DNA from 3 places in the Nocardiopsis codii genome. Region 3 is predicted to be linked to each of the others. Evidence: riboswitches for the same ligand, from Rfam matches in the RefSeq annotation. Region 3 holds a riboswitch; each other region holds the start of a gene.
The links. Region 3 has a riboswitch for thiamine pyrophosphate ahead of thiO (glycine oxidase ThiO). Riboswitches for the same ligand answer to the same signal wherever they lie in the genome.
Positions count from the first base shown of each region.

Region 1: it holds a riboswitch for thiamine pyrophosphate, as region 3 does, so the genes downstream of both, Q8791_RS14445 (ECF transporter S component) here and thiO (glycine oxidase ThiO) in region 3, are expected to answer to the same signal.
Region 2: it holds a riboswitch for thiamine pyrophosphate, as region 3 does, so the genes downstream of both, thiD (bifunctional hydroxymethylpyrimidine kinase/phosphomethylpyrimidine kinase) here and thiO (glycine oxidase ThiO) in region 3, are expected to answer to the same signal.

Region 1 covers NZ_JAUZMY010000012.1:171,818-175,084, reverse strand. Annotated here, with positions in the region: gene Q8791_RS14450 (transglycosylase domain-containing protein) at 1-1,322, shown strand, start outside; TPP riboswitch at 1,423-1,530, shown strand; gene Q8791_RS14445 (ECF transporter S component) at 1,639-2,250, shown strand; gene Q8791_RS14440 (ABC transporter ATP-binding protein) at 2,356-3,267, shown strand, end outside.
Region 2 covers NZ_JAUZMY010000001.1:174,558-177,824, forward strand. Annotated here, with positions in the region: gene Q8791_RS00690 (DUF368 domain-containing protein) at 127-1,047, shown strand; gene Q8791_RS00695 (DedA family protein) at 1,073-1,771, shown strand; TPP riboswitch at 1,877-1,976, shown strand; gene thiD (bifunctional hydroxymethylpyrimidine kinase/phosphomethylpyrimidine kinase) at 1,965-2,771, shown strand; gene Q8791_RS00705 (DUF6457 domain-containing protein) at 2,886-3,131, opposite strand.
Region 3 covers NZ_JAUZMY010000029.1:83,720-86,986, forward strand. Annotated here, with positions in the region: gene Q8791_RS24945 (zinc-binding dehydrogenase) at 1-402, shown strand, start outside; gene thiE (thiamine phosphate synthase) at 569-1,237, opposite strand; gene Q8791_RS24955 (Rv2175c family DNA-binding protein) at 1,432-1,809, opposite strand; TPP riboswitch at 1,917-2,029, shown strand; gene thiO (glycine oxidase ThiO) at 2,047-3,255, shown strand; gene thiS (sulfur carrier protein ThiS) at 3,264-3,267, shown strand, end outside.

The DNA.
Region 1 (3,267 bases), on a different contig from region 3:
CGGACGAGGTCGAGCAGCACCAGAGCAGGGGCCTGGCCCTGGACCCGACCGAGCGCGGCGGCAGCTGCTACCACGGGGAGCAGCCGTTCTTCTGCGACTTCGTCATGCGCTGGCTGCGCGGCTCCGACGTGCTCGGAGAGCTCCAGGAGGAGCGCGACGAGGCGCTCACCACGGGCGGCATCACCGTGCAGACCACGCTCGACGGCGACGTGCAGCGGGCCGCGGAGAAGGCCATCGAGAAGTACGTCCCCTCGGAGGAGTCCACCAAGTTCTCCGCCCAGGCGGTCATCGAGCCCGGCACCGGCCGGATCCGGGGCATGGCGCAGAACCTGCGCTACGGGTTCGACGACGAGGAGCTCGGCACGACCTCCATCAACCTCGCGGTGGACAGCGAGGCCGGCGGTTCACTCGGCTACCAGGCGGGTTCGACGTTCAAGACGTTCACCCTCGCGGCGGCCCTCGACTCCGGACTGGGCTACGGCACCAGCTTCTCGTCGCCCAAGAGCGTCTCCGTCGGGGGGCTCAAGGACTGCGACGGCAGCAAGATGTCCGGGTGGAGCGTGAGCAACGCGGGGGAGAGCGACGGCGGCGAGCACAACATGATCAGCGCGACCAAGGGGTCGGTGAACACCTACTTCGCGCAGCTCCAGAAGCGCGTCGGCCTCTGCGAGACCTCGGAGATGGCCGAACGGGTGGGCATCCACCGCGCCGACGGCGAACCGCTGGAGGTCTGGAGCTCCTTCACCCTGGGTGACCAGGAGGTGTCCCCGCTGACCGTCGCCAACGCGTACGCCACCTTCGCCGCCCGGGGCACCTACTGCGAGCCCGTCCCTGTGACGTCCGTGCGTATCGGCCGCGAGGGGGACGAGGGCACCAAGGAGGTCAAGGTCAGCAGCGACTGCGAGGAGGGCCGGGTCGACCGCGACGTCGCGGACGGGGTCAACCACCTGCTGCAGCAGACGTTCGAGGGGGGCACCGCCAAGGGCCTCGGTCTCGGGCGCCCGGTCGCGGGCAAGACCGGTACCACCGACAACGCCGCCTACGCCTGGTTCGCCGGCTACACCCCGAACCTCGCGTCCGCGGTGGTGGTCGGCGACATGCGCGGCGGGGAGGAGAACCCGCTCCAGGGCGTGACGATCGGCGGTCGCTACTACAACATCGTCTACGGCGGCACCCTGCCCGGCCCCATCTGGCAGGCGACCATGCGGGGGGCCGTGGCCGACCTCCCGGCGGAGAGTTTCGGCCCGTCGCCGAAGGCGTTCGGCAACCCGTCGGCGAAGCAGCCCAGGACCGGGGGCGACGAGGAGGACGACGACGCCTGACGGCGCCCGCCGAGGGGCGGGACCGTCCGGCGCTCCGGTTGCGGACGAGGGTCGTGGGGAGGGAACACCCCACGGCCCTCGTTGTTGACGCATAATGGAGTGAAACCGACAGGGGAGCGCGTGAGCGCTGAGAGTGCGGCATCAGGCCGCAGACCCTTACACACCTGATCTGGGTCATGCCAGCGAAGGAAGTCGTAGGAACCCGTCTCCGGAGGCGTGCTCCCGCGCACCCGGGACATCCGGCGCGCGGCATGCCGTCCGGCGTCGCTCTTGGCCACATGGGCCCTCGTCCACCCCGACGAAGGGACACCACCTGATGAGCACCGAAACCGGCCGTACCGGCTTCTGGCGCGACATCCTCGGACAGCTGCGCGGATGGCGCACCGTCGACATCGTCGTCGCGGCCGTGATCGGCGTCGCCGTCGGCGTCGTCTTCTGGCTCTGGAACATCGTCTGGTCGGTCACGACCCCGCTCTTCGTGGGGTTCCCGCCCGCGCAGGCGGTGGTCTACGGCATGTGGCTGCTCTCCGGCGTCCTCGGCGGGCTGATCATCCGCAAGCCCGGCGCCGCGCTGCTCACCTCGGTCGCGGCCTCCTCCGTGTCAGCGGTCCTGGGCACCCAGTGGGGTGTCACGGTGATCCTCGACGGGACGCTCCAGGGCATCCTTCCCGAGCTGGTCTTCCTCGCCTTCGGCTACCGGCGCTGGGGCATGGGGGTGGCCGTGCTCGCGGCGGCCGTCGCCGGCCTCTCCCCGGCCGTCCGCGACAACATCGCCTACAACGTGACCTGGCCCCTGCACCTCCAGGTCGTCTACGGCGTCATCGTCGTGATCAGCGCGGCGGTCATCGCCGGGGTGGGCGCCCGGCTCCTCACCACCGCCCTGGCCAGGTCCGGCGCGCTGGCCCCCTTCCCGTCGGCGCGGGGCTGACCCGTGTCCGACCAGAAGCGCCGCGGACCGGCCGGGGCGACCGCGGAGTACCCGCCCGTACCACCCCCCGCCCCGTCCCCCGGCGGCCGGGGCGCCCGCGTCGAGCTGTCCGGCTGGGGCTGGCGCCACTCCGGCCGCGACACGTACGCGCTGCGCGGGGTCGACCTCACGGTCGGGCCGGGGGAGCGCGTGCTCCTCCTCGGCGCCTCCGGGGCGGGCAAGTCCACCCTGCTGCACTCCCTGGCCGGGCTCACCGGCCCCGACAGCGCCGTCAACGGCGACCAGGAGGGGACGCTGCTGGTCGACGGCCGCCCCGCCGACCGGAGCCGGGGCGCGGTCGGCCTGGTCGGCCAGGACCCGGAGACACAGCTGGTGATGGCCCGCGCCGGCGACGACGTCGCCTTCGGCCTGGAGAACCTGGGGGTGGACCCCGGTCTGATCTGGCCCAGGGTGGACGACGCGCTGGACGCGGTCGGCTTCCCGTACGGGCGGCGCCGCTCCACCGGCGCCCTCTCGGGGGGTGAGAAGCAGCGGCTGGTCATCGCCGGGGCGCTCGCGATGCGTCCGCGCCTGCTCCTGCTGGACGAGCCCACCGCCAACCTCGACCCGGACGGCGCAGCCCTGGTGCGCGGGGTCCTGGAGCGCCTGCTGGCCGAGACCGAGGCGACCCTGGTCCTGGTCGAGCACCGGGTCGCGGACGTGGTCGGTCTGGTGGACAGGGTCGTGGTCGTCGAGCCCGGCGGCGGGGTGATCGCCGACGGCGACCCCTCCTCCGTGTTCGCCGCGCACGGGCGCTCCCTCGCGGAGCAGGGGGTGTGGATCCCCGGGAACGACCCCGTGCCCGACCTGGTCGCCGCCCCGGGCGGCGGTCCCCGCCTGGAGGCGGTGGGCGTCGCGGCGCGCACCCCCTTCCAGCTGGGGATGCGCACCGCACCCCGAAGGGTGGTGCTGGACGGCGTGGACCTCCCCGTCGCGGCCGGTACCGCGACCGCCCTGACCGGGCCCAACGGGGCGGGC
Region 2 (3,267 bases), on a different contig from region 3:
GATTCGGACGGTCCCCTTTTTCGCCTCATCCCCCACCCATCGCACGCACGTGTGCGCGGTGACACCCTTAGGACGGAGGATGGCGCGCCCCCTCCCGGGCTTCCCGGGTCGCGCCCAACTACTCAGATGGCCAATTCCGTAGGCTCCTACATCTTCAACGCGGTGCGCGGCGGCGCCGTGGGCGCCTCTGAAGCACTTCCCGGCATCAGCGGCGGCACCGTCGCCCTCATCGTCGGCCTCTATGACAGCCTCATCGGCGGCGCGGGCCACATGGTCAGCGGAATCAAGAGGTACGTCACCGACGTCCCGCGCGGGCGCGGCAAGGAGCGCGCACAGGAGCAGTTCCGCCAGGTGGACTGGAGCGTCCTGGTCCCCGCGCTGGTCGGCATGGCGGTGTTCCTGGTCCTGGCCGCCGTCCTGCTGGCACCGTTGGTCGACGCCTACACCCAGTACGCCTACGCCCTGTTCTTCGGCCTGGTCCTCGCCTGCCTGTGGATTCCCTACACCGGGGCCGGCAGGCCCTGGAAGGCAGGGCACTACGCCGTGGCGCTGGTGTTCGCCGTAGCCGCGTTCCTGCTCACGGGACTGCCCGGCGCCAACCTGCCCACGCACCCGGTGATCGTCTTCCTCGCGGCCGCCGTGGCCGTCTGCGCCCTGGTGCTGCCCGGCCTGTCCGGCTCGTTCATCCTGCTCACACTGGGCCTGTACGAGCCGACGATCAACGCGGTCGGCGACTTCGACATCGCCTATCTGAGCGTCTTCGCCCTGGGCATGCTCACCGGGCTGTCCCTGTTCGTGAAGTTGCTCCAGTTCCTCCTGGAGAACTTCCATCACATGACCCTCGTCGTACTCACCGGCCTCATGGCCGGCTCACTGCGCGCGCTGTGGCCCTGGCAGACCGAGTCCCGTGAGCTCCTCACCCCCACCGACGTCCCCGTGACCGTCGCCTTCATGGTCGTCGGCTTCGCGATCGTGACCGCTGCCATCGTCTGGGAGCGCCGGAAGCGCACGCAAGCCGAAGTTCTCCACGTCTCGACCCACCTCTGACCGGCAAGAACGGAATCCACTACTCATGACAGCGAATCTGTGGACGGCCTCGAACCTGGCGATGGAAGGCGACGTCGCCCATGAGTACGAGGGGTTCATCGGCTGGGTCCTGAGCCTGATGACGACACTGGGCGAGCCCGGCGTCGGCGTGGCCCTGTTCATCGAGACCTTCTTCCCCCCGATGCCGAGTGAGGCGGTCCTGCCGGGGGCGGGGTTCCTCGCCTACGACGGGCACATGAACGTGTGGCTGGCCATCATGTGGGCCACGATCGGCTGCCTGGTCGGCGCCTGGGGCTTCTACGCGATCGGCGCCCTCCTGGGCCGGGAACGCACCAAGTGGCTGGTGGAGAAGACCCCCCTGCTCGAGGTCGAGGACTTCTACAAGGCCGAGCGCTTCTTCTCCCGCTTCGGCGGCCTCGCGGTTCTCCTGGGCCGGTGCGTTCCCCTGGTGCGCAGCTTCATCTCGGTCCCCGCCGGTATCGAGCGGATGCCCATCCTCAAGTTCTCCGTGTACACCGTGATCGGCTCCGCCGTCTGGAACTCGATCTGGATCGGTCTCGGCTACGCCTTCGGCCCGGCCATCAAGCCGATCCTGGTGCAGTGGAGCGGCCTGATCAGCAACATCGTGCTCGTCATCATCGCCCTGCTGTTCCTGTGGTTCGTCGTCGTCCGCGTCCGCAAGATCCTCAAGGCCCGGTCCGCCGACAACGCCCCCACCGCCTGAGCGGCGCGGTCGGTCGCACGGGCCCCCTCGGGCCCGCACGTCCCCCACACAAACGTCGGCCGCACAGGCCGACCGCACACTGAGCGGGGCCGCCCACGCGGCGGCCCCGACGGCGCGGGGTGCCGGTGTCCCATCACCGGCTGAGAGCACACCCGTCGAACCTGCCCTAGTTCGTACTAGCGAAGGAACGCCCATGAGCGCGTACAACATCGTGTCCATCGCCGGAAGCGACCCCAGCGGGGGCGCCGGGATCCAGGCGGACCTCAAGGCCTTCTCGGCGCACGGCACCTTCGGCATGACCGTGGTCGCGGCCCTGACCGCGCAGTCCACGCGCGGCGTCACCGGGGTCCACCCGATCCCCGCCGCGTTCGTCACCCACCAGATGGACACCCTCTTCTCGGACGCCGCGGTGCACGCGGTCAAGGTCGGCATGCTCGGCACCGCCGAGGTCACCGCGGCCGTCGCCGAGGCGATCGGACGCCACGACCTGCCCCACGTGGTCGTGGACCCGGTGATGGTCGCCAAGAGCGGCGACCGGCTACTGGAGCCCTCCGCCGTCGACGCCCTGCGCACCCGGCTGCTGCCGCGGGCCGACCTGGTCACCCCGAACCTTCCCGAGGCCGCCGACCTGCTGGACGAGCCCGAGGCCACCGATCTCGCGGCGATGCGCGACCAGGCCCTCCGACTGCTGGAGTTCGGTCCGCGCAGGGTCCTGATCAAGGGCGGGCACCTGCCGGGCGGGGACTGCGTCGACATCCTCGTCTCACGGGACGCCGACCCGGTCGAGTTCCGTGCTCCGCGGGTCCCCACCCGCAACACGCACGGCACCGGGTGCACCCTGTCCTCCTCGATCGCCGCCCTGCTGCCGCAGCGCCCGGACGCGGTCTCCGCCGTCGGCGACGCCAAGGCCTACCTGACCGAGGCGCTCCGGCACGCGGACGAGATCGACGCGGGCGGCGGCCAGGGGCCCGTCCACCACTTCCACGCCTGGTGGAAGTAGGCGCCGTCCTCTGCGGCGCGGGCGGACGCGAACGCCCCCGCCGGACACCCTCCTCCGCCGGGGGCCACCGCTGTGCGGCGGCCTCCGGTTCCCGCAGTCACGGGAGGACCGGGGTCAGGAGTCGTCCCTCTGGTCGAGGGCGAGCCTGCTGAGCACGGCGGCGGCCCGGGCGGGGTCGGCGCCCTGGCCCACCGCGACGCCGAGCAGGTAGGTCGTGAGCGGGGCCGCGGGGCGGGCCACGGAGTGGGCGGCGTCCTTGGCCAGGTCGAGGATGCGGTCGACGTCCTCCTTGCCCAGGGGGTCCGTGCCGGACAGTTCCAGTTCGCGGCGGACGGCTTCCGCCCATTCGACGAGGGTCACAGGGCGACTCCTTGGAGAGGGATGGCGGTCACGTCAGGCGATCATAGCCACCCGGGGGTCACCGGGCTGCCACGGGCGCGCGGTCGGGTCACCGTCCGCTCGACCGACCCGCGCCCGTGCTTCGGGAGCGGTTCGC
Region 3 (3,267 bases):
GACTACTCGGCGCCCGGGTGGGTGGAACGGGTGCGCGAGGCCACCGGCGGCCGGGGGTCGACGTGGTCCTGGACGGCAGTGGCGGGGGACCTCGGCGAGGCGGCGTTCGGCGCCCTGGCCGACGGCGGGCGCTTCCGCGGCCACGGCTCCGCAGGCGGACGCTTCTCGGAGGTCGACCCGCATGAGGCCGGACGGCGCGGGATCGAGGTCCTCGGCCTGGTCGACCTGGAGGACGGCTGCCACGGGGAGCCGAACGGGGCCGTGCACCGGATCCTCGAACCGGCCCGCACCGGACGGGTGGTCCCGCATGTGGGACTGACGGTGCCCCTGGAGCGGGCAGAGGAGGCCCACAGGGCCCTGGAGGAGCGCCGGGCCCTGGGCAAGGTCCTCCTGGTGCCGTGAGTCCTGGGCCGACCCGGCCGGAACCCGGCCGGCCCGCGGGAACCCCGCCTCACGGGCGCCCGCGGCGCAGGGGGTCTCGTGACGACGCCGGCCCACGGCCCGCGCGAGCACGGCGGCGGGCACGGGGCCCGGGGCGGTGTGCGGGCCGGGCCGGGGCCGGCTCCGCTCAGGTCCCGGTACGGGCGGTCAGGCGCTCGCGCAGCGCGGCCGCGGCCGCGCGCGGGTCCTCGGCCTCGGTGATGGCGCGCACGACCACCACCCGGCGGGCGCCCGCCTCCATCACCGCGTCGATGTTGGTCGCGTCGATCCCCCCGATGGCGAACCACGGGCGGTCCGTGCCGAGGGAGGCGGCCCGCTCCACCAGGGACAGCCCCGCAGCCGGGCGTCCAGGCTTGGTGGGGGTGGCCCAGGTGGGGCCGACGCAGAAGTAGTCGCTCCCCTCCTCCTCGGAGGAGGCGGTCGCGGCGGCGACGTCGTTGTTGGAGCGCCCGATGACCGGGTCCGCCCCGATGATGTCGCGGGCCATGGGCACCGGCAGGTCGCGCTGTCCCAGGTGCAGCACGTCGGCGCGCACGGCACGGGCGATGTCGGCGCGGTCGTTCACCGCGAGCAGGGCTCCGTGCCGCTCACAGGCCTCCCGCATCACCTCCAGGGCCGCGATCTCCTCGCGGGCCTCCAACCCCTTGTCCCGGAGCTGGACGATGTCCACTCCCCCGGCCAAGGCCGCGTCCGTGAACTCGGCGAGATCGCCGCGCTCGGTCCGGGCGTCGGTGCACAGGTACAGAAGGGATGCGTCCAGGCGCTTGCGCAGGCTGGTTCCGTGGCTGGTCCTCACCCCGCCCACCCTAAGGCGTGCGGGCCCGGACGGGCGCCGGGCCGGGGGGTGTGTCCGGGTTCCCGTGGCGGGCGGTTTCGCCGTGCGAGGGCCCGCGCCTCTCCGGCCACCGGAGGGGCCGTTCACGGGGCGCACCGGACACGCTCCGGGGAGGCGGCGCGGCGGCGCGCCTCCTCCCGAGGAGTCCGGCGCCCCTAGAAGGCCAGTCCCTGGGCGCGGCGGCGCACCTCGGTCCCCCGGTTCTCGCGCATCGCCTGGATGGGCGTGCCCGGCAGGGTGTCGTCGTGGCTGAACAGCCAGCGCAGCGCTTCCTCCGTGGAGAAGCCCGCGTCGGTCAGCAGCACCAGGGTGCCGGGCAGCCCCTTGACGAGGTCGTCGCCGTCGATGAAGGCGGCGGGGACGGACAGCTGCCCTCCGCGGACCACACCCATCATGCGGTTCTCGCGGATCAGGGTCTTGATCCGGTTGGGACTCACGCCGAGCGGCGCGGCCGCCTCCTTGAGGGTCAGCCATTCGCCGACCAGCGTGTCGATGTCGATGTCGCTTTGTGTCACCCCCCCAATCTGCCACATCCGTGCGGGACCCGGGCACCATCCGACGCGCGCGGGGCCGCACGCCGTGGAGATCCCCACCACTGCCGCCCGCCCCCGGAGGAGGTTCTAGAATGGGGACAGACCTCTGCACATCCCGCGGGAGCCGGGTGAGACCCGGCTGAGAGGGAGGCTGTGAGCCTCCGACCGCACGAACCTGATCCGGGTCATGCCGGCGAAGGGAGTGGAATCAGCGACGTGCGCACACCGGACCGAACGATTCGTCCTACCAATGGCGGCTCCGAGGCGCGGCAGGAACAGACCGTCGTCGTGGTCGGCGGCGGCCTCGTCGGGCGGGTCACCGCCTGGCGGGCCGCCCAGCACGGCCTCCGCGTCACCCTGGTCGAGCCCGACCCGGTGACCGACCCCGCCGGGGCCCGCGCCGCCTCCACCGTCGCGGCGGGCATGCTCACCCCCGCCACCGAGGCGGTGTTCGGCGAGGAACCCCTCATGGAGTTCGGTGTCCGCTCCGCGGGCATGTACCCCGGGTTCGTCGCCGAACTGGAGGAGGCGAGCGGGGTCGGCGTGGGCTACCGCACCACCGGAACGCTCCTGGTCGCCTTCGACCGCGACGACATGGCCGTCCTCACCGACCTGCACAGGCTCCAGGAACGCCTGGGCATCGCCACCGAACGCCTGACGAGCCGCGAGTGCCGCCGCCTGGAGCCCGTGCTGGCCCCGTCCGTGCGCGGCGGCGTCCTCGCCCCCGACGACCACTCCGTGGACCCCCGGCTGCTGCTGCGGGCCCTGGCCGTCGCGGGCGGGCGCGCGGGCGTCACGGAGATCGCGCAGCGGGCCGAGGAGGTCGTGGCCCCCGGCCCCGACGGCTCCCGTCTGGGCGTCCGCCTCGCCGACGGCCGGGTCCTGCCCGCCCACCAGGTCGTCCTGGCCGCCGGTTGCTGGGGCGACCGCGTCGCGGTGCCGGAACCGGTGGTGCCGCCGCTGCGCCCGGTCAAAGGACAGCTCCTGCGCGCCCGCGTGCCCGCCGGCGAGGCGCCCCTCGTCAACCGGACGGTCCGCGGCCTGGTGCGGGGCTTCACGACCTACCTGGTGCCGCGCGCCGACGGAGAGGTGATCATCGGTGCCACCCAGGAGGAACTGGGATACGACACCTCGCTCACCGCGGGCGGGCTCTGGCAGGTCCTCAGGGACGCCCGGGAGCTCGTCCCGGGGGTGACCGAGCTGGAGGTCACCGAGACCTGTGTGGGCCTGCGCCCCGGCTCGCCCGACAACGAACCCCTGCTGGGGCCGACCCGGGTCCCCGGTCTGCACCTGGCCGCGGGGCACTTCCGGCACGGGGTTCTGCTGACCCCGGTCACCGGCGAGGCCATGGCGCGCGCCCTCACCACCGGCGCCCTGCCGGAGTACGCGCGCAGGTTCGCCGCGGACCGGGCGGCCGGCGGGGCGCACACGACGACGTGGGAGTAGGAGAGGCAGTGG